3 regions of the Thermaerobacter composti genome follow, and region 1 is predicted to be linked to each of the others. Evidence: riboswitches for the same ligand, from Rfam matches in the RefSeq annotation. Region 1 holds a riboswitch; each other region holds the start of a gene.
The links. A riboswitch is a leader RNA that binds a small molecule or an ion and turns the genes downstream of it on or off. The one in region 1 is predicted to bind S-adenosylmethionine.
Positions count from the first base shown of each region.

Region 2: another riboswitch for S-adenosylmethionine. It lies ahead of metE (5-methyltetrahydropteroyltriglutamate--homocysteine S-methyltransferase); the one in region 1 lies ahead of metX (homoserine O-acetyltransferase MetX).
Region 3: another riboswitch for S-adenosylmethionine. It lies ahead of Q5761_RS08170 (methylenetetrahydrofolate reductase); the one in region 1 lies ahead of metX (homoserine O-acetyltransferase MetX).

Region 1 covers NZ_CP132508.1:1,608,282-1,618,641, reverse strand. Annotated here, with positions in the region: gene Q5761_RS06605 (hypothetical protein) at 1-1,025, shown strand, start outside; gene Q5761_RS06600 (hypothetical protein) at 1,022-1,741, shown strand; gene Q5761_RS06595 (RNA polymerase sigma factor) at 1,738-2,427, shown strand; gene Q5761_RS06590 (hypothetical protein) at 2,424-3,353, shown strand; gene Q5761_RS06585 (ABC transporter ATP-binding protein) at 3,447-4,394, shown strand; SAM riboswitch class I at 4,434-4,552, shown strand; gene metX (homoserine O-acetyltransferase MetX) at 4,647-5,843, shown strand; gene Q5761_RS06575 (homoserine dehydrogenase) at 5,840-6,949, shown strand; gene Q5761_RS06570 (hypothetical protein) at 7,055-7,501, shown strand; gene Q5761_RS06565 (hypothetical protein) at 8,138-8,977, opposite strand; gene Q5761_RS06560 (D-alanyl-D-alanine carboxypeptidase family protein) at 9,805-10,360, shown strand, end outside.
Region 2 covers NZ_CP132508.1:2,023,707-2,034,066, forward strand. Annotated here, with positions in the region: gene Q5761_RS08180 (class E sortase) at 1-372, opposite strand, end outside; gene Q5761_RS08185 (carboxypeptidase regulatory-like domain-containing protein) at 567-2,105, opposite strand; gene metE (5-methyltetrahydropteroyltriglutamate--homocysteine S-methyltransferase) at 2,485-5,028, opposite strand; SAM riboswitch class I at 5,147-5,262, opposite strand; gene Q5761_RS08195 (hypothetical protein) at 5,495-5,938, opposite strand; gene cobA (uroporphyrinogen-III C-methyltransferase) at 6,380-8,152, shown strand; gene Q5761_RS08205 (nitrite/sulfite reductase) at 8,158-9,882, shown strand; gene Q5761_RS08210 (phosphoadenylyl-sulfate reductase) at 9,896-10,360, shown strand, end outside.
Region 3 covers NZ_CP132508.1:2,014,431-2,023,259, reverse strand. Annotated here, with positions in the region: gene Q5761_RS08180 (class E sortase) at 1-156, shown strand, start outside; gene Q5761_RS08175 (trans-sulfuration enzyme family protein) at 637-1,863, opposite strand; gene Q5761_RS08170 (methylenetetrahydrofolate reductase) at 2,018-4,612, opposite strand; SAM riboswitch class I at 5,097-5,208, opposite strand; gene Q5761_RS08165 (hypothetical protein) at 5,590-5,988, opposite strand; partial or broken gene Q5761_RS08160 (IS607 family transposase) at 6,272-6,682, shown strand; gene Q5761_RS08155 (hypothetical protein) at 6,656-6,796, opposite strand; gene Q5761_RS08150 (IS110 family transposase) at 6,877-7,347, shown strand; partial or broken gene Q5761_RS08145 (RNA-guided endonuclease TnpB family protein) at 7,355-8,173, opposite strand; gene Q5761_RS08140 (IS256 family transposase) at 8,281-8,829, opposite strand, start outside.

The sequences.
Region 1 (10,360 bases):
CCATGCCTGCCGGCTTCACGGTGATCGGCAACGTGCCGTCCGTCGCGGAGGCGGTGGCTCCCGGCGGGCGCCGGAAGGTGCAGCTGGCAGGTCGGGCAGGGGAATTGCGGATCTTCGGGGCGACCTATGTCCGCAGGAAGCACGGCTCCTTCCAAGGTTACGCCCACCCGTACCACGTCCGCGCGCTGGACCCGCTGCTGGAGGCGGTCGCCCAGCGCGTCGACCACCATCGCCGTTGGCTCGGTCCCCCGCGGTGGCACCCCGATCTCACACCCCGGCCGGTGGTGGTGGAGGTGCCCGAGCCCTTCGTGGTGCCCGGTGTGCTGGTCGTCCGGGAGCACGAGCTGTTGTCGTTCGCGTCGGCGGATCGGGGGACGGACGATCCTGGCCGCCAGCGGCTGGCCGACGCCCTAGCCTTGGCCCTTAGGTGGGGAGGCGACGGCCAGCTGGGTGCCGCCCCGCTGGCGGAATCGGTCCGGGTGGTCTCGGGTCCAGGCGGCCGTACGCGGGTGGTCTTCACGTCGGTGGAGCTGGGGACGGTCCAGTTCCTCAACGTCCGGTATCACATGGTCCAGGCTCGAGACCCCCGTGCCATCCGGGCCAAGGCGTTGGCCTTGGTGCAGGAGGCGGCGGAGGGGACGCCGCGGTCCGGGCCGTTCCCCGATGTGCGAGACCGCGTGCGGCAGGGTCTGGACGTGGTGGATCCGGTGGCTGCGACCGTGTTCCTCACCCTGGACGAGGTCGCCGCCCGCGTGGGCGAAGACGCGGCGCGCCGGATCGTGGGGGCGGTCCATCGCCACTTCGTCGAGGCCGGTCTGGCCGCCCTGCGGACGGTGCGGGAGCCCGCCGGGCCCGAGGCCGATCCGGGACCTGCGCTGGCGAATGCGTTGCAGAGCCGGATCGAGCGCTTCCTGCAGGCCGTGGAGGCGTTGCCGGGGGCCGAGGCCATCACCGCCAAGGCACGGGAACGCTTGAGCCGGAGCGTCGCACCCGGTCGGCTCCATGGGGAGGAGGAGCGGCGGTGATCGGTTCGCGAAGTCCTTCGCGGCCCTACCGCCGCCGCTGGTTCTACGAACTGCGGGTGGCCGTGGACCGGGATGTGCCGGTGCTCGTCGTCCTGAGCTGGGCCACCTGGACGGCGGTCCTCGCCTGGCGGGAGCGCAACGGGCCGTTGACGGCCCCTTTCGTCCTGGGTGGGATGGAACTCGTTCTCCCGCTGCTGGGCGCCGCCATCACGGCGACGGTGACCGGCCGCGACTGGGAGGAGGGCACCATCCCGTGGCGGCTCTCGCTGCCCGGGGGCGCCACGCGGCTGCTGCTCGTGCGCACGATCACGGCCGGTGTCGTCTGGCTGGTGGCGGTGGGGGCCTGGGCGGCAACGGCCGCCGCGACTTGGCACCCGGCCCACCCGGCGGCGGTCGCGCCGGCGGGGATTCGCTGGCAAGCGTCGGACGTGCTGGTGCTGCTGGTGCCACCGGCCCTGTGGCTGGCCGCGCTGAGCCTGGCGGGGACGTTGCTGGGACGGGCGAGCCTATGGGGGATCATGGCGGCCAGCGCCTTCTGGCTTGCCGACCTGGCCTCCAGCGGCACGCTGGTCGACCCGCTGAGCGTCCTGTACCTGCGTGCGGGACCGCTGGCGCTGGACTACGCGGCCAACCGCCGATGGCTGGTCGGGGGTGCCGTGGCGGTGGCGGTCCTTACCTCGCTGGGCTTCCGCAGAGAGGAGCGCTGGCTGCGGTGACGCGAGAAGCGCAGCCCACGGACGGGGAGCTCTGGCGGCAACTGCAGGAAGGGAGCCAAAGCTCGCTGGAGGCGCTGGTCCGCCGCTATCACGGGCCGCTCTGGGCCTACGCCTGGCGGTGCACCCGGGACTACCACGCCGCCCAGGACCTGGTGCAGGAGACCTTCGTGACGCTCCTGGAGAAGGGGCATACGGTGCAGCAGCCCGGTGCGCTGAAGCAGTGGCTCTTCCGCGTGCTGACCCGGCGCATCCTCGATTGGCAAAAGGCCGCCTGCCGGCGGGAGGTGGCGGGGGGCGACACCGGCATCCCGTCGGCCGAGTCCGAGGCGCCGCGGGGACGGGTCATCTCCCTCGCCGAGGTCCTGGAGGGCAAGGAACAGCGCCAGCGGGTCTGGGTGGCACTCCAAGAGCTGCCGCCCGCCCAGCGCGCCGTGATCGTCCTGCGCTTCTACCATGACCTGTCGCTGCCGGAGATCGCGGACATCCTGGGTACGCCGGTGGGCACCGTCAAGTCGCGGCTGCACTACGGCCTGCGGGCCCTGCACGCCCGGCTGCAGGGAGCCGCCCCGGCCGGCCGGCCCGATCGACCCCACCGGAGGCCGTCGGAGACGGGCGGGCGAGGCCGAGCGGCGGGAGATGGCCGGCGCTCCCGGACCGGTTGGCGCGAGGGGGTCGGGCCGCGATGAGCGACCGGCTGCGGGATCGGACCGTCGATGGCGAGCAGATCCGGCGCCTGCGGGACGCCATCGTCGCAGAGCTGGGCGACGTCCCCGGGGGGTTGTCCCCGGAGCAGCTGGAGACCGTGCTGGCCTGGCTGGCGCAGGACGCGGTCCCCCATCCCACGCCGGCCATGACGGAGCGGCTGCTGGACAGCCTTCGCCCCGTCCTGGCCCACGGGGACCGCCCGCGCTTCCGCCGGCGCCTGGTGGCCACCGGTGGCTCGGGCATGCCCGGCGCGATGGGCCTCTTGGCCGTCCTGCGCCCGCAGGTCACGTTGCTGGGGCGGTCCTTCTGGCTCGGCTCGGCCGCCCTCGCGGCCACCTTGCTGCTGGTGGCCGCGGCGCGCCAGTCCGTGCCGTTCTTCCTCTGGGTGGCACCCCTGCTGGCCGTGGGCGGGGTGGCGGTGGCGTTCCGGGGGTCGGGCACCGGCCTGGGGGAGGCGGAACGGGCCTGTCCCGTGGATCCGCTGGCCTTGGCGTTGGGCCGGTTCGTCCTGGTGACCCTCTACGACGCGATCCTCCTGGCGCTGGCGACCCTGGCGTTGCACCTGGGGGGACCGGCCGCTGCCGGTGGCGTCCACATCGCGGCCCTGCTGTTGGCCTGGCTGGCCCCGTTCCTGTTCCTGGGCACGGTGGCCTTCGTCCTGTCCCTGCGCTGGGGCGGGGTGACCGGCCCGGCGGCGGCCATGACCCTCTGGGCCGCGATGGTCTGGCGGCAGCTGGCGCCGCCGGGCGCGGGGAGCGGGCTGGTGTGGGCCCTGGCGGCGCCGCCGGGAACGGGCGCCTGGTGGCAGGGCAAGGTCCTGCTGCTGGCCGTCACGGCGGTCGTCTGGGCGTTCCTTTGGGTGCGGACGGGGGCGCGTCCTGCCACCACCCCCGCGCCAAGGGACTGACGGTGTCCACTCCCGCCCAACCGGGCTGAAGGATCGCCATCGCCGACGGAAAGGCATCGGGGCTGGTGGCCCCCGACCCGGGAGCTGGGTGGCGTGTACCTGGAAGCGATCCGGCTGGAGAAGCGCTACGGATGGCGGCCGGTGCTGCGGAACGTCAGCCTGGGCGCAGGCCCCGGCATCCTGGCCGTGGTGGGGCCCAACGGCGCGGGCAAGACCACCCTGCTGCGCGTCCTCGCGGGCGTCCTTCCGCCCTCCCGCGGCTGCGTGCGCTGGCAGGGGCGGGAGATCGCGGACGACCCTGCTGCCTACCGGTGGCAGATGGGGTACAAGCCCCAGGACCTGAGCGTGTATCCCGGCCAGACGGTGGCGGCGGCCCTGCGCTACCTCGCCCGGCTCAAGGGGATCCCGGACGCCCTGGTGGACGAGCGGGTCACCGAAGTGGCCGAGGAGTGGGGTCTGGCCTCCGTCGCCTCCCGTCCGCTGGCGACCCTCTCCCGCGGCTGGCGCCAGCGCTTCTTCCTGGCCCAGGCGCTGCTCGCCGACCCCGACATCCTGATCCTGGACGAACCGGCGGTGGCCCTCGACGAATGCGGCCGCCAGCAGCTGTTTCGCCGCCTCCGCCTGCTGGCGCGGGAGCGGGTCGTGATCGTGGGCGGGCACGGGTTGCGGGAGCTGACGGAGGTCGCCGACCGCGTGCTGGTCTTGAAGCGGGGCACCGTGCGGTTCCTGGGGACGCCGAGTCAACTGGCGGCCTGGGCGGCGGGCTGGGTCTGGGAGCTCTGCCTGCCCCCCGGCGATCCCGCCCTCGAGCGGTTGCGCCGCCGGTTCGTCGTGACCGGCCGGCGGGACGAACCGGCCCGGGCCGGCCAGGGTCGCCTGCAGGTGTTGCGGCTCCTGGCCCGGCGACGTCCCCATCCCGCGGCGGCACCGGTGGAGCCGGGGCCGGTGGAGGGGTACCTCCGCTGCATTGCGGACGAACCGGATCGGCCCGGGGTGCCGAGGAGGCTCCAGGTGATTGACCCGCCCGGGCGCCCGTGGTAGCATCACTTTCAACAGTCATGACAACCGAGCGCGTCTGCTCTCTTATCCAGAGTGGCGGAGGGACTGGCCCAATGAAGCCCGGCAACCGCCGGCCGTGCCTTGGCGGCCGGTAAGGTGCCAATTCCTGCAGGATCCGCACGGGTCCTGAGAGATGAGAGGGCGCCGGAGATCCTTTCGGCCCTTCCCTCTCGGGAGGGGTATTTGTTATCCGGAACCCCTTCAGGGAGCGGGCGCGGGAGGGAGGGGGACGCGGTGATTCCCTGTCGCGGCCGATTGGAGGTGGGTCCGCTGCCGCTGGAACAGGGCGGCAGCCTGCCCCGGGTCGAGCTGGCCTTCGAGACCTGGGGCCGGTGGGATCCCCAGCGGAAGAACGCCATCCTCGTCTGTCACGCCCTCACCGGGGACGCCCACGTCGCCGCCCACGACCCGCAGGATCGACCGGGGTGGTGGGAGGCGGCCGTGGGACCCGGACGCCCCATCGACACCCGTCGCTGGTTCGTCCTCTGCAGCAACGTCCTCGGCAGCTGCTACGGCTCGACGGGCCCGAGCAGCCCGGTGGACCCGAAGGTGCCGGAGGCGCGCTGGGGCGGTCGCTTCCCGACCGTCACGGTGCGGGACATGGTCCACGCCCAGCGCCGGCTGCTGGATGCCCTGGGCATCGATCGCCTGGCCCTGGTGGTCGGCGGTTCGCTGGGGGGCATGCAGGCCCTGGAGTGGGCGGTTTCGTACCCGGACCGGGTCGACGCCGTGGCCGTGCTGGCGGCACCGCCCGCCTCGTCGCCCCACGCCATCGCCTGGAACGAGGCGCAGCGCCAGGCGATCTTCGCCGATCCCGCGTGGCAGGGCGGCGACTACCCGCCCGAGCGGCCGCCCCGGCGCGGGCTGGCCCTGGCCCGGATGATCGCCATGGCCACCTATCGGGGCCGGGACGAGTGGGCGGCCCGCTTCGGCCGCGACGCGGTGCCGCCGGACGACGACCCGGTGGCGGCGCGGATCGGCCTCTACGCCACCGCGCCCCGCAACGAGGCGGAGCGCTTCCGCTTCCAGATCGAGAGCTACCTGCACTACCAGGGGGAGAAGCTGGTGCGCCGGTTCGACGCCGCCAGCTACGTGACGTTGACCCGGGCCATGGACCTGCACGACGTGGGCCGCGACCGCGGGGGGCTGGACCAGGCCGTGGCCCGCGTGCGGGGACGCGTCTACGTGCTCAGCATCGCCTCGGACCTGCTGTACCCGGTGGAGGAGCAGCGCCGGCTGGTGCGCGCGCTGCGGCGGGCCGGCAAGGACGTCACCTGGCACGTGTGGCGGGCGCCCTGGGGCCACGACAGCTTCCTGGTGGACGCCGCGGGCGTCGCCCAGCGGGTCATGGACTGGTTGGACGAACCCGGCCAGGACGCCGCCGGTCTCGAAGAGGGGGCGGCCGTGGCCGTGGGGGAGGGGCGCCCGTGAAGGGACCGACGGTGGCCCTGCTGGGGCTGGGGACGGTCGGGAGCGCCGTGGCGCGGCGGCTGCTCAGCCCACCCCCGTGGCTGGTGGCGCGCCTCGGCGGCGTGCCGCGGCTGAAGTGGGTGCTGGTCCGCCACCCGGAGAAGCCGCGAGCGATCCGGGTCGACCGCTCCCTGCTGACCACCGATCCCGAGCGGGTGCTGCGCGATCCCGAGGTGGACGTGGTCATCGAGCTGATCGGCGGGGTCGAGCCGGCCCGCCGGTACGTGAGCCGCGCCCTGGAGGCCGGCCGCCCGGTGATCACGGCCAACAAGGCGCTGCTGGCCGAATCCCTGGCGGAGCTGGCCGCCCTGGCCCGGCGCCGAGGGGTGGAGCTGGCCTTCGAGGGCGCCGTGGCCGGGGGCGTGCCCATCATCCGCCCGCTGCTGCGGTGCCTGGCGGCCAACCGCGTACGGCGCCTGCGGGCGGTGCTCAACGGGACCTGCAACTACGTGCTGACCCGGGTGGCGCAGGGGGCCACCCTGGAGGCGGCGGTGCGGGCGGCCCAGGAGGCGGGCTATGCCGAGGCGGACCCGAGCGACGACCTGTCCGGCCGCGACGCGGCCCGCAAGCTGGCGATCCTGGCGATGCTGGTGACGGGCGAAGCCGTGGACTGGAACCGCGTCCGCCGCACCGGCCTGGACGATCCGGCCTTCCGGCGGGCCCTGGAGGCGACGGCGTCCGGCGCCCAGAGTCGGTCCCGTTGGCGGTTGGTCGCCACCGCCGACTGGCGGGGAGCGGTGCCGAGCCTCACCGTCCAACCGGAGCTGCTGCCCCCCGACGACCCGCTGCTGCAGGCCGCCGGGGTCGAGAACATGATCCTGATCGAAGCGGATCCCGTGGGCACGGTCCGATTCGCCGGCCCGGGGGCCGGCGGCGACGCCACCGCCAGCGCCGTGCTGGCCGACCTCATCGCCGTCTGGCGGGGCGACCGCCTACCCTTGCCCGACCTGAATCGGGGCGCGCTGGACCGCGTGGGGATCGCGGCCGCGCCCGAGGGGCCGCCGGTAGCGGCTGCGGCGGGCGAGGGGCACGGCGCGGTGGCAGGATCCCGCGGCGGCAGCGGTTAAACTGAAGGTGACGGACGGGTGCGGGACGGGTGGCGCCGGTCGGGCGGCGGGGCGGCCGGCGCGGTGCCGTCCGCGATCCGCCGGGTTGCGCCAGGGGGGAGCGCCATGGGCCCCAGGCATCTCGCCCAGTGCTATCGGTGCCGTCGCACCTTCGAGGCCGAGCACCGGGGGGCCCGGTACTGCCCGGAGTGCGAGCGGGAGCAGCGGCGCCGCTTTCGGGTGCTGCCGGGCGGCCGCGATCCTCGATACGGCCGGCTGGTGATCGAGCCGCGACCTGCGAGCCGGGGCACGGCCGGGAGGCGGTCGACGCGGGGTCCCGTCTGGCTGCGGGCCGGTGGGCGGCGCGGCGCATGGCCGTGGGGCGGGCGGTGGGGCCGCGACTGGCGCTGGCGGCGCTGGCACCAGCCGCTGCGGCTGCTGGCCGTGGTCGCCGCCGCCAGCGCCGCCCGCGTCGTCTGGGATCAGATGGCCGCCGGCCCGGCGCCCGTGGAGTGGCTGGTCTACCTGGTGGGCGCGGCATGGATCTGGAACCGCCGTGACGAGGCCGCCTGACGATAGCCCCGGCCGCCGGGGGCTGCAGCCGCGTCGGGGCGAGCGCCGCGCATCCGGGGGCAGGCGGGCGGGTCGTGCATCGGCGGGTCGGTGGGTGGGCTCGGCGGGTCCGTGCTCCCGGGCCCATCCCGCCGATGGGTGGCGGTCGGTTCGCCGCCGCCGCGGGGGCGGGGCGCTGTGGGGGGAGGAGGGGCGCCATGGCGGACCCGGACGCCGCCGGCGGCGGGTCCCGGTTCCTCGGTGACCTCCTGGTGTGGGCGAAGGCGGCTTGGCAGCACCCAACCGGCTTGGCAGTGCCCGACCGGCTTTCCAGCGCCCAACCGGCCTTGGCAGCGCCTAACCAGCGGCGGGCGCGATGGTGGTTGAGGCGGCCCCGGGGGCGGCCGTGCATCGCCTTGCCCGAGGCTGGTGCGGCCAAGGGGCGGGCTAGGCCTTGCCGGGGGAGGGGCCTTGACGGGGGCGGGCGCCGCCGCGGGTCGGTCGAGGCCTTATCCTAGGCCTTGTCGGGGGATGGGCGCCGCCCATGGCCGATCGGGGCGTGGCCCGGGATCGGGGCCTTGCCTGGGATCGGTATGCTGCAGTGGAGGGGCGGGCTGGACCTTGCCCGGGAGCAGCCTGGCACGGCCGAGGGGCCGGTTAGCGCCCGGCGGATCCCCCGCCGCCCTCGGCGCCGGGGCGCGCCGGGCGTCGGCGCTGGACCGGGTGGGGGCGGCCGTCGCCGGAGCCCCGGGGGCCGCCGCCGGAGCCGGGTTCCACCTCGACCGTCAATCCCACCTGGCGCAGCTTCTCCGCCAGCTCGCGCCGCGTTCCGCGCAGGCGGATGCGCTGGGGCGCCAGGGCGCGCAACAGGCCGACGGCCAGGTCCTCCCGCTCCAGCTGGACGCGGGGATCCAGGTGGCCCTGCAGGAACTCGCGGTACAGGGGCGGGCCGTCGGGCTCGCGGATCACCAGCCGCGCACCGACGCCCTCGACCCACAGCTCCCGCGGCCCTTCGCCCGGGCGCAGGGCGCCCAGGTATTGACGCAACGCCCGCTCCAGCCACAGCTGTTGCAGGCCCGTCCGCGCCAGTTCGGCCACCAACGCGCGCAGGAACCGCTCCCCCCGGAAGCGCAGCCAGCCCAGGATGCTGAGCCGGCGGTGTTGCACCAGTTCGGGCAACAGCAGGGCCGCCGTGCCGCGGGCCAGGGGCGGCTGCTCCAGCAGGGGCAGGCTCTGCCGCCACACCGTCAGGCGATCGTCCGGGTCGACGGTGCCGTAGCGCGCGTCCAGGTGCTCCAGGAGCATCTCCGGGAGCAACACCGTGTGGAGGAACCGGGACGCCGCCTGGGCCGCCGGATGGGGCACGAAGTCCGTCAGGAACACCCAGCGCTGGCGGGAACGGAACACCGTGTAGACCAGACGCTCCTGATCCAGCACGCGTTGGAACTCCGTGGGATGGGTCTCGACCGAGATGGCCAGCTGTCCCTGCCCGCCCATGGGGCCAACCTCCCGCGACGGGACCCGGACCCCTGGCGGCGTCATGGGGTCCGAGGCCGCGGCCCGAACCCCGCCGGCGTGGGGGATCCGGGGTCGGCGCCCGGACCCGTGGCAGGCGGGACGGGATCCGGGCCGGTTATCCCTTAGTCTATGCGGGCCGGCCCGTCGCTTCCTGCCAGCCCCTGGCGAAGCCGGACGAATCGCTAGCCGCCGGGTCCCGTGGCTGCCACCCGGGCGTCCGGCCCGGGAGCCCGCCCCGGGAGCCCGCCCGCGCCGGAGGACCGGCGTTGCCCGAGCCCCCGCCATCGGTCCCTCTCCTCGCGCCGCTGCCTCGGGGTACCTCGAGCGCCCCCACGGGATCTCGAGCACGCCATCGCCCCGCGGCGGGCGGGGGCGCGCGCTGCGCCGGCGGGTCCGGCGCGCCGGCGCTCGCCACGTCGATGGTGCCGTTGCGCAGCAGGAACCCGCGGCCCGTCCGCCCAACCATCCCGCGGATGGGCCGCCCCATGGGGCGCCCGGTGCCGGGTTCGCCGAAGCGTGTCGAAGGATGCGCCGGAGCGCGGCGAAGGGTGGGCCGGATCACGACGGCTCGCCGGGCAGCGGATGGGCGCGATTCGCCGAAGGAGGTGTCGTGGGAGGTGCCGGGTCGAAGCCACCGGCGCCGGCGGATCCCGATCGGGGGGAGGGCCGGGATCCGCCCGCGCCGGTCGTCGGGTGCGGGCAGGGGCGGGCGCCGCGCGACCTGGACGGGTTCCGGTCGCAGCCGCGGCGCAGGACGGGAGGGGGACCCCGGGAAGGGACCGTGGCGGCTGGGGGTGTGGGCCCTGGTGGTCGCGCTGGCGCTGGCGCCCTTGGTCGCGGCGTTGCCGGGGGGTACCCCGGTGGCGCAGGGGGCTGGGGCGCCGGGCCGCGGTCAAGCTGGGGCCGCGGCGGCGGCCGCGGCGACGGTCCAGGGGACCGAAGCGGGCGGCTCGACCGGCCGTGCGGAGACGGCGGCGGCGCCATCGTCCGCCGTCCCCGCGCCCCCGCCCCAGGACGCGCGGGCGGCGATCCTGGTCGACGGGGCGACGGGACAGGTTCTCTACGCGCGGAACGCCGACGTGGCGATGCCCATGGCCAGCACGACGAAGATCATGACCGCGCTGCTGGCCATCGAGCGGGGCGACCTCGAGCAGGAGATCGTCACGGGGGAGCGCGCCTTCGGGGTCGAGGGCTCGAGCCTGTACCTGGCCCTGGGGGAGCGCCGCACGCTGGAGGAGCTGCTCTACGGGCTGATGCTGCGTTCGGCCAACGACGCCGCCGTCGCCATCGCCGAGGGCCTGGCGGGGTCGGTGGAGACGTTCGTCGGGTGGATGAACCAGCGGGCGTGGGATCTGGGGCTTC
Region 2 (10,360 bases), 420 kb from region 1:
CAGCGGCCCCATCAGGGACTCCACCGCCTGCAGCCAGCGTCCCAGGAGACCGAGAAGGTCCCCCGCCGCCGACCGCACCGTCGGATGCCCCAGCAGTCGTTCCAAGCCGGCCCGTTCCAGCTCCCCCTGCGGCACCGCCCCGGTGGCGCCCTCCGCACCACCGACCCGGAACGGCGCGGGCACCGAGGCCGCGGCCGGCACGGACGGGGGTGCGGACGGCGACCCGTCGCTGCCCAGCGCCGCCCCCAGCACGATCTGCCAACCCCAGGCGTAGACCCGCTGCAGGCCGGGCGTCGCCGCCAGCGCCACCCCGCCCAGCAAGAGGACCCAGGCCACCAGCATCCCGACCCGGCGAACGATCCTCCCGGACATCGCGTCATCCGCTCCCGTCGCCGCCCGTCGCGTGGACCACCGCCGGCCGGACCGCCCCGACGCCACCGAGAAGGCGGGTGGCGATGCCGAAGGCCGCGGGTGGACCACCCTCGCTCGGGCTTCCAGACGACGAGCGGTCCCCCGTCCGCGCCGGGGGCGGTTCGTCGCCTCCCCACCCCGGGCTTGCCCTGCGCCTACCGGCAAATCCCGCCGCCCTTCCTCGCCCAGCGGTGCACCGTCCAGCCGGCGCCCGCCAGCAGGCCGCCCGCGACGAGGAACGCGAGCCCGTTGCCGCCGGTGAAGGGCAGCTCGCCCCGCCGGCCGCGGTGGTCGTCGGCCGGCGCCCCCGCGCCGGCGTCCTCGCCGTCGGTCCCCGGTGTCGTCCCGGGGCCCGGCTCGCGCCGATCCGCGTCGCTGCCCGGGGTCTCGCCCGGTTGCGTCCCCGGACCCTGGTCCCCCGGTCGGTCGTCTCCCCCCGGCCCGCCGGGCGGCGTCCCGCCGCCGCCGGAGCCGTCGTCCGGCGGGCTGCCGGGCGGCGTCCGGGTCGGCTGCAGGCACACCTTGACCGTGACGACGCCGTCGGGGCCGATGGCGAGGGGTCCGACGGTGGCGTCCGCATACCCCTCCGCACCCGCGGACACCGTCAGCCGGCCGTCATCGGGCCGGCCGATCTCAAGGGCAAAGCGGCCGCCGAGGTCGGTCTTGACCAACCCGAGGTCGATCCCACCGTCGTCGGCGACGGAGACGGCGGCCCCCGGGATCGGCAGACCGGTGAGGATGTCACAGACGAGACCGGTGACGATCCCGGTGGGGAGCTCGATGCGGGTGGCGCCGTCGCCCCCGGGTTGGCCGCCCGCCCCGCCGCCGGCGTCGTCCCCGCGGCGGACGCGGAGGCCGCCTCCCAACCCCACCTCCAGGTGGCCATCGCCCAATTCGAGGTTCAGCCTTGGCCCGCCGGACCCGCCGCCGGCCCTCCCGCCGCGATCGGGACGGGCGATCGGCAACCCGGCGACGACCCCGCCGAGGACGCCCTCCACGGCGCGAAGCCCACCGTCCAGGGCGCCCGTGAGCGTCCCCGTCGTCCGGTTCACCAGGCTCCCCGCCGCTTCGCCGGCGACGGTGCCGACCACGCCCTGGAGCGCACCGTGGACCCCCTCCACGGCACCGGTCAGGGGAGCCGCCGATCGCGGCGACGCATCCCGCCCCCCCCCCGCCGCCGCGGACGACCCGGAGGACGGCGGGGCATCGCCCTGGCTCGCCTCGGCGGGCGGCTGCGTCCCTGGGCGGACGACGTCGGTCGCGGTGCGCCCCACCTGCGAGAGGGTGTTCCCGAGGGTCCCCAGGACGGAGGCCGCACCCTCGGCGGCCGGCCGGTACCGACCGGCGGCGGTCCCGGACGCCCGAGCCGCCACCTCGGTGGCCGATGATGCCGACCCGCCGTCCTCCGAGGGAACCGTCCTGGATCCGCCGGTGCCGGCCGCCTCGGCCGCCACCGGCCAGCCCCACGACCCCGTCGCGACCAGGACCAGCGCCAGCGCGGTGCCCCACACCCGTGTCGCCCGGCCGATGGCCGCCCCTCGCGGCCACCGATCCGGGCACCGGGGACGGAATCGCCCCGGAGCCCCTGTCGTCGCCCGCGCCCGTCGGGGCGGCCGTCCGCCCGAGACGTCCACCGGCACGATCCGTCCTGGCCAGGCGGTCGCGTTCCCGCGGCTCCGCGGATCTCCCTGCATGGCTCTCCTCCCCCAGACCGACTGAATGGTCGTTAAGTGTTACAGGCATTCGTGGGGCTCGACCTTTTTCTGACAAGGGGAGGCGCCGTGTTGCTGACAAGCGGAGGCGGTCTGCCCATGGCAGGCCGCCTCCGCCAGGCCGGTGGCGTCGGGGCGCCGCCGCGCCGCGGCAGGCGGGGCGGGCCGCGGGGTCCGCAAGGTTACCCGCCCGACCCCGCCGCCTGGGGCTTCTCCCCGGTCCGCACCGCGCATCCCAGCCCCGCCGCCGGCGGCTTGTCCCCCGTCCGCACCAGGCGGCCCGGCCTCGCCGCCGGCGGCTTGCCCCCCGTCGGCGCCGCGCGTCCCGACCCCGGCGGCGGATCGCCCCCGCTCCCCCGGGCTACCGCCGGCCGGCGGGCACCGCCGCCCACTCCTGGCGCAGCTCCCGCGCGGCCTGGACCATGTGGCGCAGGGCGGGTTCGACCTCCTCGTAGCGCCGGGTCTTGAGGCCGCAGTCGGGGTTCACCCAGAGCTGCCCGGGGTCCAACACCGACGCCGCCTTGCGCAGCAGATGCTTGATCTCGTCCACCGACGGCACCCGCGGCGAGTGGATGTCGTACACGCCGGGGCCGACGTCGCTGGGGTAGCGGTGCTCGCCGAAGGCGTCCAGGAGCTCCATCCCCGACCGGGACGCCTCGATGAGGATCACGTCGGCGTCCAGGGCGGCGATGGCGTCCAGGATGTCGTTGAACTCCGAGTAGCACATGTGGGTGTGGACCTGGGTCTCGTCCCGCAAGCCGCCGGTCACCAGGCGGAAGCACTCGGTGGCCCAGGCCAGGTAGGCCGCGCGATCGGCCCGCCGCAGGGGCATGGCCTCGCGGAAGGCCGGTTCGTCGATCTGGATCACCCGGATCCCCGCTGCCTCCAGGTCCTGGACCTCGTCGCGGATGGCCAGGGCGATCTGGCGGCACGTCACCTCCCGCGGCTGGTCGTCGCGGACGAAGGACCACTGCAGGATGGTGACGGGTCCCGTCAACATGCCCTTGACGGGCCGCTCCGTCAGGGACTGGGCGTAGGTGATCCACTTCACCGTGATGGGGCCGGGCCGGGCCACGTCGCCGTAGAGGATCGGCGGCTTGACGCATCGGCTGCCGTAGCTCTGGACCCAGCCGTGGCGGGTGAAGGCGAAGCCCTCCAGCTGTTCCGCGAAGTACTCCACCATGTCGTTGCGCTCGGGTTCGCCGTGGACCAGCACGTCCAGGCCCAGCTCCTCCTGCAGCCGGATCACCCGGCGGATCTCGGCGCGGATGCCCTCCTCGTAGGTCGCGTCGTCGATCTCCCCCCGCCGCCACCGGGCCCGGAGCCGGCGCACCTCCGGCGTCTGGGGGAAGGAGCCGATGGTGGTGGTGGGAAGGAGCGGCAGCCCGAGCCGCTCCCGCTGGCGCGCGCGGCGCTCGGGCGCCTTGGAGGGCCGCCGGGCGTCGTCGGGCTGGAGCCGCGCCACCCGCTCCTGCACCTCGGGCCGGGTCCGGCGGGGCGAGCTGCGACGGGCGGCCACGGCCGCACGACTGGCGGCCAGGGCGTCGGCCACGGCCTGCCGCCCCTCGTTCAGGGCGCGGGTGAGGACGGCCACCTCCTCCAGCTTCTGCTTCGCGAAGGCCAGCCAGCCCTTGATCTCCGGGTCGAACTCCGTCTCCAGCTCCAGGTCGATGGGCACGTGCAGCAAGGAGCACGACGGCGCCACGAAGATGCGTTCGGGTCCCAGCACCTCCCGGGCGCGTTCGAGGCGCTCCAGGGCCGCCTCCAGGTCGGTCCGCCAGACGTTGCGGCCGTCGACCACGCCCAGGGACAGGTGCAGGGTCGGCGGCACGCCGGCCGCGAGCACCTGCTCCAGCTGGCCGGGATCCCGCGCCAGGTCGAGGTGCAGGGCCTGCACGGGCAGGCTCAGGGCCAGCTCCAGGTTGTCCCGCAGGCCCTCGAAGTAGGTGGCGAGGAAGAGCTTCAGCCCCGGGGCCGCCTGAGCCAACTCCGCGTAAGTCCGTCGGAAGGCGTCCCGGGCCGGTTCGTCCAGGTCGAGGACCAGGAAGGGTTCGTCCAGCTGGACCCACGTGGCGCCGGCGGCCTGAAGCTCCCGCAGCACCTGCCCGTACACGGGCAGGAGGCCGTCGAGCAGGGCGAGCCGCGGATCGGACGAGACGCCCTGGGCCACCCCGGCGGCCGAGGGCGCCGGGGCCGAACCCTGGCCAACCGACCCGGACGAACCGGCCGACCGGCTCGCGGACCCCGGCCTGCTGCCGTCGGCGGCCGCGGACGCCGTGGCGCCGCGAATCTTCGCCAGCAGGAGGAAGCTGACCGGCCCCAGCAGCACCGGACGCGCCTCGAACCCCAGCGCCCGGGCCTCGCGGAACTCCTCCACCACCTTGCGGGACGCCAGGTGGAAGGTCTGGCCTGGCTCCAGCTCGGGCACGATGTAGTGGTAGTTCGTGTCGAACCACTTGGTCATCTCCAGGGCGGGGACGCCCTGGCCGGGCGTCCCCCGGGCCATGGCGAAGTAGACGTCCAGGGGCACCCCCGGGGGAGCGGCGGCCGGAGCGTCGCCGGATCCCGCGGACCCGTCCGCCCCGAGCCCGCCCTCGGCGCCGGTCGTGGCGCGACGCGCGGTGGCAGGGTCGCCCGACCCCTGCGGCGTCCAGCCGTAGCGGGCCGGGACGGCGCCCACCATGCAAGCCGTGTCCAGCACGTGGTCGTAGAGGGAGAAGTCGCCGGCCGGGACCACGTCGAGGCCGGCCTGCCGCTGCAGCTCCCAGTGGCGACGCCGCAGCTCGGCGGCCCTGCGGAGCAGCTCGTCCGCCGGGATCTTGCCGTCCCAGTAGGCCTCGAGGGCCTGCTTGAGTTCCCGGCCCGCGCCGATGCGGGGGAAACCCAGGTTCGTCGCCAGCGCCATCGATCCTCGCCTCCTCGGCCGGGCGGGATCGCCCCCTGCGGGGGTCGCCTCCCTCCCGGGGTCGATCCCGCCCGACAAATGAAAACCCTCTCCGGGAAAGGAGAGGGGGCCTCGCCTTTCCCTATCTCCCGGGAGGACGTCTCCCGCGGGAATTGGCACCGTGCCGCCGCGTACGCCCGGCGGCCGGTTGCCGTGGCGTCATCGGGCCCGTCCCTCGGCCACTCTCGATAGGGCGTCGTGCTGGGGTATGACTGGGATCGCGCCGCGGTCGCCCAGTGAGCGCGGGCCGCGGACGTTGGGGACTGCTATTCGGGGTGCGGACGCGAAGTCCTTCCCCCGGCCACCTCCCTTCACGGCGTCGCGAGCCGCTTCCTGCAGGGCGCCGGGCCGCGGCGTCTGGGCCTGCCATCGCCTCCAACCCGCCATCGGCGCAGGCTCGGGCTCCCCCGTCACAGGTCGATGCCCGTCAAGGGCGGACCAGGTCGCGCCACTGCTGCCGGTACATCCACGCCATGTCCCAGTAGGCGAGCCACGTCCGCTCCTTCCAATGGGCTAGCCGCTCCGGGTCCCGCACCAGCAGCGCGATGCCCCGGCTGGCCCAGAACCGCAGGGGCAGCGGCGCCGCGACCAGGTCGACGACGTCGACGGGCAGCCGCACGACCCTTTCGCACGCGCGCCCGATGGCGGCTAGCGTCGCCTCGTCGAGGGGCCACCCATCCCGGCTGTGGAGGGCGACGTCGAGGTCCCTGTAGGGCAGTCCCTCGAAGAACGATCCGAAGCCCAGCGCGAAGTCCAGCTCGTCCCACTCCGCGAGCACGCGCCCGACGGCCATGCCCAGCGCTTCGCGCTCCGAATCGGCCGCCGCCGGGAACACCCGTCGCAGCCCCTCATCCACCACGCTCCTCGCCACCCTTCTCCCTCAGGTCCTCGACGGCCTCGACGAACCGGTCGAGATCGCCCAGGCTGTCCCGGAGATGGCGGTGAAGGACGCGAGCATCCACACCCCAACCATCCCCTCGACGCGATGCAGGGGCTCCGGCGTCGTCGCCAGGGGCGGCCGGTGCCCGAGGTGCGGCTCGCCGCCATGCCCACGGCGCGGCTCGCCGAGCCGGCACGCCGTACGCCTCCGTCACGACGATTCTACCCGATACGCGTCCGTACGCGCCGCGACCTCCGCTGCATCCCCTCCCCACAGCCCTCGATGCCCCCTGGCGTCCGGGAGGAGGCCTTGACACCACCCGCCCACCCGACTTCAATGGGGACTAAGTAAACTAACTCAATCGTATTTGTTGGGAATAGGGTGCTCCGCAGCGGAGCGCCACGAGGACCGACGCGGGTGGGAGCGACGCCTGTGGGAACCGATGGTGGGCTGCGAGGACCCGACGGCACCGCGCCCGGTCGCGTTCCTTACTATCCCGTCATGCTCGATCTGCGGGACCGGCCGTGCGTGGTGCTGGGCGGGGGTCGCGAAGCCGAGGCCAAGGTGCGCGGGCTCCTGGACGCCGGCGCTCGGGTGACGCTGGTGGCCGCCACGGCCACGGAGGCCCTCGCCCGCTGGGCGGCCGAGGGTCGGATCCGCTGGATTCGGCGCGAGTACCGACCCGGCGACCTGGCCGGGTTCGTCCTGGTCATCGCGGCCACCGGCGATCCCGACCTCAACCGGCGGATCCGCCGCGAGGCCGACCGGCGCCACCTGTGGGTCAACGCCGTCGACGACCCGCCCCACTGCAGCTTCATCCTCCCCGCAGTGCATCGCCAGGGCGACCTGGTGGTGGCCGTCGGGACCGGCGGGCAGAGCCCTGCGCTGGCGGCGCGCCTGCGCGACCGGCTGGCCCGCGAGCTGGGGCCGGAGTACGCCACCTGGATCGCGCTGCTCGGGTCGATGCGCCCGGCGGTGGCCGCCCGCATCCCCGATCCCGACCGGCGACGGGCCCTCTGGTACCGCATGGTGGACTCCGAGGGGCTCGCCCTGGTCCGTCGTGGGGACGTGGAGGGAGCGCGCCGACTCCTCGAGGCCCTGCTCGACGCGGCGGCCGGTGGGCCGGCGGACGCGCCCCCTGCGTCGGCCGCGCTGACGCCGCACCCGACCAGCCGCCCCGGCGACGCGGCACCGGACCCTCGGGCCGACGGGTTCGCCGAAGGGGCGGACCCCGCACCCACGGCCGTGGCCACGACGAGGGTCGGGACGGCGCCGGCCGGTGCGATCTCGGGCTCGGCCCACGGCGTCCAGGGCCGCAGCCGCCAGGCGCCCGCTGAGCCCAGCGTGCCCAGCCCCCTGCCGGGGCACCCTCAGCCGACGCGCTCGCCCAGCCACCAGGGCCCGGGTACCGTCTACCTGGTCGGTGCCGGCCCCGGGGACCCCGAGCTCTTGACGTTGCGGGCCGCCCGGATCCTGGCCGAGGCGGACTGCGTGCTCTACGACCGCCTGGTCTCGCCCGCCGTGCTGGCCCGGGTGCGCCCCGGCGCCGAGCGCATCGCGGTGGGCAAGGCGCCCCGTGGCGCCGGCGGGTCGATGGCCGCCTGGAGCCAGGAGGCGATCCTGGATCTGTTGGCCGACCGCGCCCGGCGCCACCGGGTGGTGGTCCGCCTCAAGGGCGGCGATCCCATGGTCTTCGGCCGGGGCGGGGAGGAACTGGCGGAGCTGCGCCGCCGCGGCATCCCGGTCCAGGTCGTGCCCGGGGTGACGTCCGCGGTGGCGGCGCCCGGCTTGGCGGGCATCCCCCTGACCCTGCGCGGGGTGGCGTCGTCCTTCACCGTGGCCAGCGGCCACTGTCAGGCCGGTTCGTCCCAGGACTGGGCCCGGCTGGCTGCCGCCGACACCCTGGTGGTGCTCATGGGCGTGGCGAACCGCCAGGCCACCGCGCGGGCGCTGATCGAGGCGGGGCGCCCGCCCGCCGAGCCGTGCGCCTTCGTGGAGTGGGCCAGCTGGCCCCGGCAGCGGGTGATCCGGGCGACCCTGGAGGCGGTCGCCGCCGGCTGCGTCCAGACGGAGGCACCGGCCGTATGGATCATCGGCCCGGTGGCCGCCTGGGCGGACGAACCGGCGATCCGGGGCACCCCACCGGCCGCCCGGGTCGACGCACCCTCGTCCCCGGCTCCCGTCCGCGGAGCGTCCAGGAGGTGACCCTCATGGCCGGCCTCAACCCGCCCGAGGTCCCCAGGACCCCGGCGAGTCCGTCGTCCGCGGAAGGTGCCAGCCCCCCACCGGCCGGCGCCCATCCGCGGGGTTCGGATCGCGACGGCGCCCGCCCCGGCCGGGCGCGGCGCGAGCGGCGCCCGCTGACCTGGGAGGAGGTGCGCCGCCGCAACTACGTGGAGCGCGTCAAGCACGAGAAGCTGCCCTTCGACCTGCTGGACGAGCTGCCGCGGCTGGCCGCCACCCACTACGAGGACATCCCGGAGGACGACATCCTCCGCCTGCAGTGGTGGGGGCTCTACCACGACAAGCCCAAGGTCGGCACCTTCATGATGCGGGTCAAGATCCCGGGCGGCATCGTCACGCCCCAGCAGCTGCGGGTGATCGGCGAGATCTCCCGCCGCTTCGGGCGCAACAGCGGCGAGATCTCGACCCGCCAGAACATCCAGATCCACTGGATCGAGCTCAAGGACGTGCCGGCCATCTTCGACCTGTTGCGGCAGAACGGCCTCACCACCGCGGGGGCGTGCGGCGACATCCTGCGCAACATCACCGGTTGCCCGGTGGCGGGGATCGACGCCGGCGAGCTCTTCGACACGCGACCCTACGTGCGGGCCCTGGCCGACTTCTTCTACCACAACCGCGAGTACAGCGACCTGCCGCGCAAGCACAAGTGGACCCTGGCGGCCTGCCCCCACCAGTGCAACGCCCCGGAGATCCACGACGTCGGGCTGGTGGGCACCGTGGTCGACGGGCAGCCGGGCTTCGCCGTGCTGGTGGGGGGCGGCCTCTCCACCTACCCGCGCCTGGCCGAGCCCCTGGGCGTGTTCGTCCCGCCGGAGGAGCTCATCGACTTCCTCCGGGCGCTCTTGGAGGTGTGGAGCAACGACCTCACCTACCGGGCCAACCGGGCCAAGGCGCGCTTCAAGTTCATGGTGGAAGACCACGGCCCCGAGGCGATCCGCCGCCGCATCGAGGAACGCCTGGGCCGCCCGCTGCGACCGCTGGCCGAGGTGCCCCGGCCCGCCGGCCGCACGGGGCATCTGGGGATCCACCCCCAGAAGCAGGAAGGGCGCTACTACATCGGCTTCCCCGTCTTCCCCGGCCTGATCTCCGGCGACCAGATGGTGGCCGTGGCCGACCTGGCGGAGGCCTACGGCGAGGACGTGCGCTTCACCCGCGAGCAGAACCTGATCATCACCGGCATCGCCCGGGCCGACGTGGACCGGGTGGTGGCGGCCATGGCGGAGCTCGGCTTCCCGCTGGACGTCAACCCGGTGCGGGGCGGCAGCATCGCCTGCACCGGCAACCCCCACTGCAACTACGCCGTGGGCGACACCAAGCCGCAGCTGGTGCGGCTGGTGGAGCGGCTGGAGGCCCGCTTCGGTGAGGCCATCGCGGACCTCCACATCCACCTGGACGGTTGCCCCCACGCCTGCGGCCAGCACTGGGTGGGCGACATCGGGATCCAGGGGACCACGGCCCGGGACGAACGCGGCGAGAAGATCCCGGCCTACGACATCCTGCTGCGGGGCGGGCTCGGCCCGGAGGCGGCCATCGGCCGGCCGGTGGCCCGGCGGGTGCCCGCCGACCGGCTGGGCGACTACGTGGAGCGCCTGGTCGCCTTCTACCTGGCCGAGCGGCGCCCGGGGGAGTCGCCCCAGGCCTTCTTCCGCCGGCACGACGACGCGCAGCTGCTGGCGGTGATGGAGGGTTGAAGGAGGGATCGCCGTGCAGCCGTCGAGCACGCCCTCGCGCCCCGCGCTGATGGACGACTACGAGGCGGGCCAGTGGGCCGTCCACTTCGAGGACCGGGAGCCCGAGGACCTGCTGGAGTGGGCCTTCGAGCGGTTCGGCACCCAGCGCCTGGCCCTGATCTCGAGCTTCCAGGCCGAGTCCAGCGTGCTGATCGACATGGCCTGGCGCATCAACCCCCAGGTGCGGGTGATCACCGTCGACACCGGGCGACTGCCCCAGGAGACCTACGAGCTGATCGACCGCGTGCGGGAGCGCTACCGCATCGCCGTCGAGGTGGTGATGCCCGATCCCGTGCTCATCGGCCGCATGGTGCGGCGCCACGGGATGAACCTGTTCTATCGCGACGTCAACCTGCGCCTTCTCTGTTGCCACCTGCGCAAGGTCCTGCCCCTGCAGCAGGTGCTGGAGGGCCTGGACGCCTGGGTGACCGGCCTGCGG
Region 3 (8,829 bases), 410 kb from region 1:
GAACGCGTCTTCACCGCCCGCCCTGACGACTGGAGCGTGGTCCTCCAGGGACCGCGGCCCGGACTCGTCCTGACCACGTGCCACCCGCCGGGTTCGTCCCGAGAGCGCCTGGTGGTGCACGCGGAGCTGGCGGCGGTGGCGGGAGCGCCCAGGTGACCGCCGCCTCTCGCCGCTGTGCCGGCCGCGACCAGGTGGTGGTGCACGCGGAGCTGCCGGCGGTGGCGGGAGGGTCCAGGTGACGGCCGTCCCCGTCCGCTGGGCCGCGGCCGCGTTCGTCCACGGTTTCGGCGGGCGGCCGACCGTCCCCGCAGGCCGCGTCGCCCTCGGACCCGGCGCCGGCCGGCCCGGGTTCGGACCCGTCCCGGCCCGCCGGGCCCCCTGCAGACGTCGCCCCCACCGGCGACGCCCCGGGGCTCGCCCGGCACCCCGTCGGCCAGCGAGCGGGCGCCGTCCGGCTCCCCGTCCCCGCCGCCCGGCGCCAGGCCCGTCGTGCCCTGGCGCCGGCCGCTTCGCGTCCCTTGGCGGCCGCCGCGGCCCCGGCCCCAGCCGGGGCCAGCGCCGTCGTGCCCTGGCGCCGGCAGCTTCGCGCCCCTCGTCGGCCGCCACGGCCTCGGCCCCAGCCGGGGCCAGCGCCCGTCATGCCCTGGCGCCCGCCGCTTCCCGGGTCGCGAGCTGTCGCAGCGTCGCCTCCGCCCGCTGCCCGGCCTCGACCACCCCGAGGGCCGACGGACCGCCCAGGGCGCCCTCCAGGTCGGCGACCAGGTCGTCCACCGCCTCGATGCCCACCGACAGCCGCAAAAGCCCCGCGTCGATGCCCAGCCGCTTCCGCAGCGCCGCCGGCATCTCCTTGTGGGTCGTGGTGGCCGGGTGGGTGATCAGGCTCTCCACCCCGCCGAAGCTCTCGGCGAAGACGACGAGGCGAAGGCGGGCCAGCACCTGCTCCGCTCGCGCCGGCTCCCGCAGCCGGAAGCTCAGCATGGCACCGAACCCCGCCGCCTGTTGGAGACATCGCCGGAAGAACGGGCTCGACGGCAGGCCCGGATAGTACACGGCGGCCACGGCGGGGTGGGCTGCCAGCCAGTGGGCCAGGGTCAGCGCGTTCCTCTGGGCCCGCTCCATGCGCAGCGCCAGGGTCTTGAGGCCGCGGACGGCCAGCCAGGCGTCATGGGGTCCGAGGATCCCGCCGGTCACCGTCCGGATGGAGGCCAGTTCGTCCGCCAGGGCCGGCGTCGCCGCCACCGCCACGCCGGCCACCAGGTCGTTGTGCCCGGCCAGGTACTTGCTGGCGCTGTGCACCACCACATCGGCCCCGCGGGCCAGGGGCCGCTGGAAGAGGGGCGTGAACAGGGTCGAGTCGACCACGAGCCACAGGCGCCTGGCGCGGCAGAGGGCGGCCAGGCCGTCCAGGTCGGCGACCCGCATCAAGGGGTTGGTCGGGCTCTCCACCAGCACGGCCCGCGTGGACGGGGTCAGGGCGGCGGCCACGGCCGCCGCGTCGGTGGTGTCGGCCAGGGTGTAGGCGATGCCCAGGTGGCGGAAGAGCTCCTCCAGGACGCGCCACGTGTGGCCGTAGAGGTCCTCGGTGACCACCAGGTGGTCGCCCGGCCGCAAGAGGTGCAGCACCGCCGTGAGGGCCGCCATCCCGGAGGCGAAGGCCACGGCGGCGAAGCCCTCTTCGAGCCCGGCCACCGCCGCCTCGAAGGCCTCGCGGGTCGGGTTGTGCAGGCGACTGTAGTCCCACCCCGTGGTCTGACCGGGGCCCGGGTGTTCGTAGGTCGCGGTCTGGTAGATCGGGACGGCCACCGAACCCGTGCGCGGGTCACGGCGGACGCCCGCGTGGACGAGCCGGGTCTCGAGCCGCAGCCCGCGGGGCGCAGGAGGCGGCCCAGCGGCGGCGCCGGGGGCCTCCGCGGGTGCGCCGGCCCCCTCCGGCCCCGGGCCGGCCGGCGTCGGCGACGGGTCCGCTGCGGCTGCGGGCTGCCCGCCTGGACCCGCGATGGTTGCAGCGCGGTCGGGTTCACCCGGCATGGTGGCGCACCTCCCCCTGCTCCACCGGCGATGCCGCACCGGAAGCCGGCAGGAGGTCCGCCCGGGGGCCGATCCCTCCGCCCGGGGTCGACGAGCCGTGGTCGGTCGGCCAGGCCGCAGCCGACCCGGCGGTGGCGGGGCGGGGAGCGGTCGCCCCCGCCCCCTCCGCCGCCGGACGGGGCTCGTCGAACCGGGCCCGCAGTCGCCGGACGAACGCGGCCACCGGCTCGGCCTTGCCGTAGGAGACCACCACGTACACGCCGGCGATGTACGGCCGGGCGGCCTCGACCACCGCCTCGGCCAGCTCCAGCCCCACCTCCAGGCCGCGATCGCCGGCCTTGTCCAGGGCCTCGCGCACGGCATCGGGAATGGAGATGCCCGGTACCTGGTGGTGCAGGTAGTGGGCGTGCCGGCCGCTGTGCAGCGGCATCACCCCCAGGAGGATCGGGACCGGGCAGCCGCCCAGCCGGTCCAGGACGCGCTCCAGGGGCTCGAGCTCGTAGAGCGGCTGGGTCATGACGAAGTCCACGACGCCCACCTCCAGCTTGCGGCGGAACCGCTCCAGTTCCCGCTCCAGGTCGTCCGCGTTGGGGCTCAGGGCGCAGGCGACGGTGAAGTCGACGGGGGCGCCGAGCGGATTGCCCTGGGGGTCCTCGCCGCGGCGCAGCGCGGCCAGCACCTCCAGGAGCCCGATGGAGTCCACGTCGTAGACGGGCGAGGCGCCGCTGTTCCCCAACCGCGGGGGGTCCCCGGTCAGGGCCAGCACGTTGCGCACCCCCAGGGCGTGGGCCGCCAGGAGGTCGGCCTGAAGCGCCATCAGGTTGCGGTCGCGGGTCGTGCAGTGCATGATGGCGTCGATGCCGGCGGCGTGCCGGACCAGGTAGGCGCCCGCCAGGGCGGCCATGCGAGGTCGCGCCATCGGGCTGTCGCCCACGTTGACGGCGTCGGCGCCCGCGGCCGCCACGGTCCGGGCGTCGGCGACGAACTTGGTGGTGACGGGCCCGCGCGGCGGGTCCAGCTCGACGCTGATGACGAACCGGCGGCCCAGCTTCTCCCGCAGCGGGAGGGGTCGCGCGAGCCGGTCCTCCGCCGGCGCAGGCGGCACGCCGCCGCCCGTGCCGCCGCCCCAGGCGGGGGTTCCGGGCCCGGCGACGCCACGCCGGTTCGTCCCCGCCACCGTCGCCGCATCGGGAGCCCCCGGGGTGTCGGCCCGATCGGCCGGGAGGCTAGCTCCCGCCGTCGCCGCCGGGGCGCCGGCGGTCCCCGTCGGGGCGGCAGCGGAGGCCGTCCGGTTCACCGGACCCTCCGGGCCGCAGGGTTCGGCCGGCCCTCGGGGAACCGATGCGCCGCCCGTGGCCCGCACCGCCGACGGAGGCGCGTCGGCCCGCCACCCGCCAGCCTCCCCGGCCGCGGGGCGTGGTGCGGTGGCGCCGGCCTGCCGCAGCCGACGGGCGAGGGTCGCGAAGCGCGCAGGCGACCGGGCGCCGGTGCCCGCGACCCAGCTCACGCCCAACAGGCGCAGCGTCGCCCAGGGGTCGGCTTGCTCCTCGGCGGTGGGGCTTCCGTTCCCCCGCGCCCCGCTCCGGCGGGTGGGACGACCGTCCCCCCGCCCGTCCGGCTGCCCGGGGACGGGTTCGCTCCCCGTTCCCGCAGCCCGCCGGTGCGCCCCAGCGACGGGTTCGTTCCCCGTGTCCCGAGTCCGTCCCCGCGCGCCAACGACGGGTCCGCCGCCCGTGCCCGGAGCCCGTCCGCACGCTTCCGGGGGCTCGGGCGTCTCCGGCTCCCCGAGGCTCACCCACAGGGGGCCGGCCCAGCCGGCGTCGCGCAATGCCGCCAGCCAGGGCGCCGCCTCCGCCGGCCCGCCGGTCACCGCGACGCCGAGGGCGTCGGGCATGCCCGTCGCCTGGAGAGCCGCCACCAGCTGGACCGCCTGGGCGTCCGCCCCCATGGCGCCGGCCTCCCCGCCGGGCTCCCACAGGAGTCCGACCGGCAGCCGGGCTGCCTCGCGGGCGGCCCGAAGCGCCCCGCGGGCCTCGGCCACGGTCCGCGCGGCGATCCAGAAGAGGTCCACGCCGCCGGCCAGGAGGCCCGCCACCTGGTCCCGGTACCAGCCGACCGCCGCCGCGGGATCGTGGTCCGCGAGGGACGCCGCCGCGGGCGGCAGGGGGCCGAGGTAGCCGGCGACCAGGCAGGGCTCCCCGGCCACCTCCCGGGCCGACCGCGCCAGCTTGGCGGCCCAGAGGTTGAGATCCTGCACCTGGGCCGCGGTGGCATCCTGGAGCCAGGCCGCGTTGGCCCATCGCGTATGGGTGCGGATCAGCCGGGCGCCGCTGCGGATGGCGGTGAGGTGGACCGCTTCGACGGGACGGGGGCGCGTGAGCGGCCACCACGCGACCGCGGCGGCGCCCGCCACGGCCGCCCTGCCGGTCCCGTCGGGGTCCGTCCCGCCCTGGGCGCCGGCGTCCCCGGCCTCCGCCGCCAAGGTCCAGGAGGGGTCGGCGTCGGCCAGGGCGAGGAAGGGCGGGGCGAACTGGAGGGGGCCCGCGGGTTCGCCGAGCGGGGTGGAAGGAGCGTCCCTCCCCACCGGCGCGGATGGCGACCCCCCGACCGGAGCGGATGCCGGCCCTCCGACCGGCGCGGACGGCGCCCCCCCGCCCGCGGCGGATGGCGACCCGCCGACCCGCCCGCCGGGGGCCAGGGTCACGTCGGACCGGCCGCGTTCGGCGGTCGACGACCCGGCCCCGGCGATGGCCGGTTCGTCCGGACGGCGCTGGCTTGGGGGCGGCCCAGCGGGGTCGGGCCGGGCAGACGGAAGCTTCAACCGTTGGTCACCTCCTGGCCTGGCGGTCGGGGCGGAGCCCGCTTGGACTGGGAGGTCGGGGCGGAGCCCGCCATCGGCGCCGGTAGGCTCGGCGGGGTCGGCGGCACGGACCGAACGGAGACGCCCCGACCGAAAGGGCCCGACGGACCGACCGAGAGGACCCGACCGAAAGGACCCGACCGAAAGGAAACGCCCCTTCCGAAGGAGGAAGGGGCGTGCTACGTCGTGTTCGATCCCCGTCCCCCTTCTCTCATCTCTCGGCATCCCCAGCGGGGAGCCGCGGGAGTTGGCACCGCACGACGGCGTCGCCGGTTGCCGCGGCGTCATCGGGCCCGTCCCTCGACCGCTCTGGATAAGAGAGGGGTTGCCGGTGTACCGGCTGGGTCCATTGTCAACGGAAGATTAAGGCCAGTATAGCCGGGTTCCTGCAGCGCCGCAACCGGCCGCAATCCCTCAGCCAAGGCGGAACCGAGGGGGTCTCGGCCCCCTCAACATGGGGAACTCGTAGCGAGGGGACGTGCTGGGCCGATGCCTCTCGCCAGCGGTCGTGAGGATCGGGCCACCATGGGCGAGCCGGACCGGGCGGCCCGAGCCTGCCGCGAACGCTGCGCGCAGCTGGACGCCGTCCAGCACAGGTCTCCATCGCTGGGTTGAAGCCGTACCGGAGCCGGAGACGAAGCCGCAGGAGGAGGAAGCGGGGGAATCGTGGGAGGTGCTCCGCGAGACGGCCCAGGAGGCGATCAGCCGCCGCGGGCGTAGAGGCCGATCAGGGCCGCCAGGATGGTCGCCCACACCGCCAGCGTGCTGACCCACAGGGTGCGGTGGTCCCGCCGCAGCGCGGCGATCTCGTCCCGCAGCCCCCGTTCCAGGACGGCCATGTCCTGGCGGATGTTCCGGATCTCCTGCCGAACTTCCTCGCGCAGTTGCGCGACCTCCTGGCGGACGTCCTTGACCTCTTGGCGGACATCCTTGATCTCCTGGCGGACGTCCTTGACCTCCTGGCGAAGGTCCTTGATCTCCTGTTCCACCCAACGCCGCAAGCCCGCGTTCTGTTCCGTCAGGTCCTTGAGGCGCTCAAGGATCAGCCAGGCCTCCGTTGGTCCGTCGGGCTCGCGGGTGACGGCCGCCTCGCCGTCCACCGATCTCCCGTCCTTCCTCGTATTTCCATCCCAACGATAGCACACGGTTGCCGGGCCCAGCAACGGGAAGGTCCGCCGAGCCTGTGGACACCGTCGCAACGCACCAGAGCGGCCGCCGGCGTGAACCGGCGTTAAAATGGGGACGTGATCGGGAGGACGCAGGGTGGCCCCAGGGTGGCCCCTTGCCCGGGGGGCGAAGGGGTGTGCCCCGTAGGGCGGGGGTCGTGAACAGCTCGTCGAAACATAGTCAGACATAGGCAAACATATGTGCAATATTTCGGGTATGAAGCTATCCAAGTGGGCTAAGCGTGAAGGAATCAGTTACATCACCGCCTGGCGCTGGTGCAAGGCGGGTCGGTTGCCCGTCCCTGCTCGGCAGACACCGGCCGGGACCATTCTCGTGGACCTGCCTGCTCCGGCGAGAGGGAAGACGGTGGTGTACGCCCGCGATTCCTCTCACGACCAGAAGAGCGATCTTGACCGTCAAGTTGCCCAGGTCACGAAGTGGGCTACGGAGCACGGGTTTCACGTGGACCAGGTAGTCACAGAAATCGGGTCCGGACTGAACGGGAAACGGGCGAAGTTGCGCCGACTCCTGGCCGACGCATCGGTTGCAACCATTGTGGTGGAACACCGTGACCGGTTGGCCCGCTTTGGAGTGGAGTACCTAGAAGCCGCTCTCGCCGCACAGGGTCCCGCCGGAGGCAAGCCGCGTGTTGCGCCGGCTGTTGCGCCTGCGGCAGCGCACCGACAGCCGCCGCAAGGCCGTGGGCAACCATTTGCGGGCGTTGCTGCGCCGACACTTCATCGCGGTGCCTGCGGGCAAGGACGTGGCCGTGTGGCTCCAGAACCATCCCGGCACGCTGGAACGCTTGTCGGCCGACGACCGTGTGCTCCTCGGCTCCCTGCTCCGCCAGTACCGGGTGCTCCAAGAAGAGGTGGAGGCCCCTCACGGCCGAGGTGGCCGCGCGGGTTCAGGATCACCCCATCGTCCAGTGCTTGCTCACCATCCCCGGGGTCAGCCTAATCACGGCGGCCACGATCGATGCCTACCTGGGGGATCCGCGCCGGTTCCGCGGGCCGAAGCAGGTGAAGCGCGATGCCGGCCTCGACCCATCGGTGTACCAGTCGGGCCAGCGCAACCGCCGGGGACGGACGAGCAAGCACGGCTGCACGGCCCTGCGGGCGGCTTTGATCGAGGCCGCCCAGACCACCGTGCGTTGGGGCGACGGGCCTCTGGGGAGCCTACCGACGGCTCCGGAAGAAGAAGGGTCACTCCGTGAGCGTGGTGGCGGTGGCGGGGCGGCTGTTGGTCACCGCCTGGCGAATGATGCTTACGGGCGAGCCTTATCGCGGTGAGAGGCCCTTAGCCACCCAGCGCAAGCTCCGGATGGTCCGCCGCCGAGCTGCCCAGGCCCGCGATGGGAAAGCGATCATCGCCACGGAGCTGGGCTTTCGGTGCGCTGTTGCACCGGAGCGCCATCCGTATGGACACCCAAAGACAAAAGACAGAGGAACGGAGGCAAGCACGCGTTCCGGCTTGACGTCCAACAGGAGTGTATTGAAGTTGGCGGCGGATCGCCGCCAGGGATGCATCGGCCAGCGCCCGGGCGAGCCGGTGGTTCTTCAACATGCCCGCCACGTGCAGCCGTTCGACCACCACCACGCCATAGGTGGTCGCCAGGTGGTGCGTCAGCTTGTGAAGGGTGTCCTGGCGAATGTGCCGAACCCGCGCATGGAGCCGGGCCAGCCGGCGGCGGGCCTTTTGCCACCTGCGGCTGCCCTTCTGGCGACGGGCCAGGGCGCGGCTGGTCCGGGCCATCTTCCGGAGGGCTTTTCCAGCGGCCGCGGGTTCGGCCACACTTCGCCCGTCGAAAGGACCGCCAGGTGCCGCACCCCCGCATCCACGGCCACCACCCGCCACCCGCCACGGGAACCGGGACCGGCCCGGCGGCCGCTCCACCTCGCAGGTGAAGCTGACGAACCACCGGCCGCCTTCCCGCGACACCGTGGCCGCGAGGATGCGGGCCGTCCCCGCCTGGATGCGCCGGCGAAGAGCCGTGGTCGGCTCGTGGGTCTTCACCCGCCCGATCCGGGGCAGGACGACGTGGCTTTGGTCGTCCACCCGGATCGCGCCGGTGGTGAACCGCACCGACTGCCGCCCCCGCCCCTTCTTCCGAAAGCGCGGGAATCCAACCCGGTGGTCCTATCGTACGAGGGCCTCACGCCGCGGCAGAAAGGCCGTGTCCCGGCAAGTGGTGGAAAAGCGGCTCCCCCTCGGGTTCCATGGGCTTACCTCGCTGCAACAGCCAAGGCGCTTACCGAGTCACTCCCCAACGCGTCACCGCCCTTGAGCTTCGCCATCGACGCCTGGCTAAAGTACCGCCGCTGCACCAGCCACTCGTCCTGCTGCTCCTCCAGCAGCGCACCCAGCAGGCGCAGCACCGCCGCCACGTTCGGGAAGATGCCCACCACGTCGCACCGCCGCGCCAGCTCGCGGTTCAGCCGCTCCAGGACGTTCGTCGAGTGGATCCCCCGCCAGTGCTCCGGCGGGAAGTCCATGTAGGCCAAAACCTCCTCCGCGGCCTCCCGCAGCAGGCTCGCCACCTGGGGGAACCGCCGCTCCAAGTTTGCCGCCACCTGCTCCAGCTGCTGCCGAGCCGAGGCACGGTCCGGCTGGGCGAAGATGGTCCGTACCAGCGCTGCCACCATGGACTGGGCGTGCTTGGGCACCCGCGCCAGCAGGTTCCGCATGAAGTGCACCCGGCACCGCTGCCACGTGGCGCCTGCCAGCACCTCACCGATGGCTCGCTTGAGGCCCTCGTGGGCGTCCGAGATCAC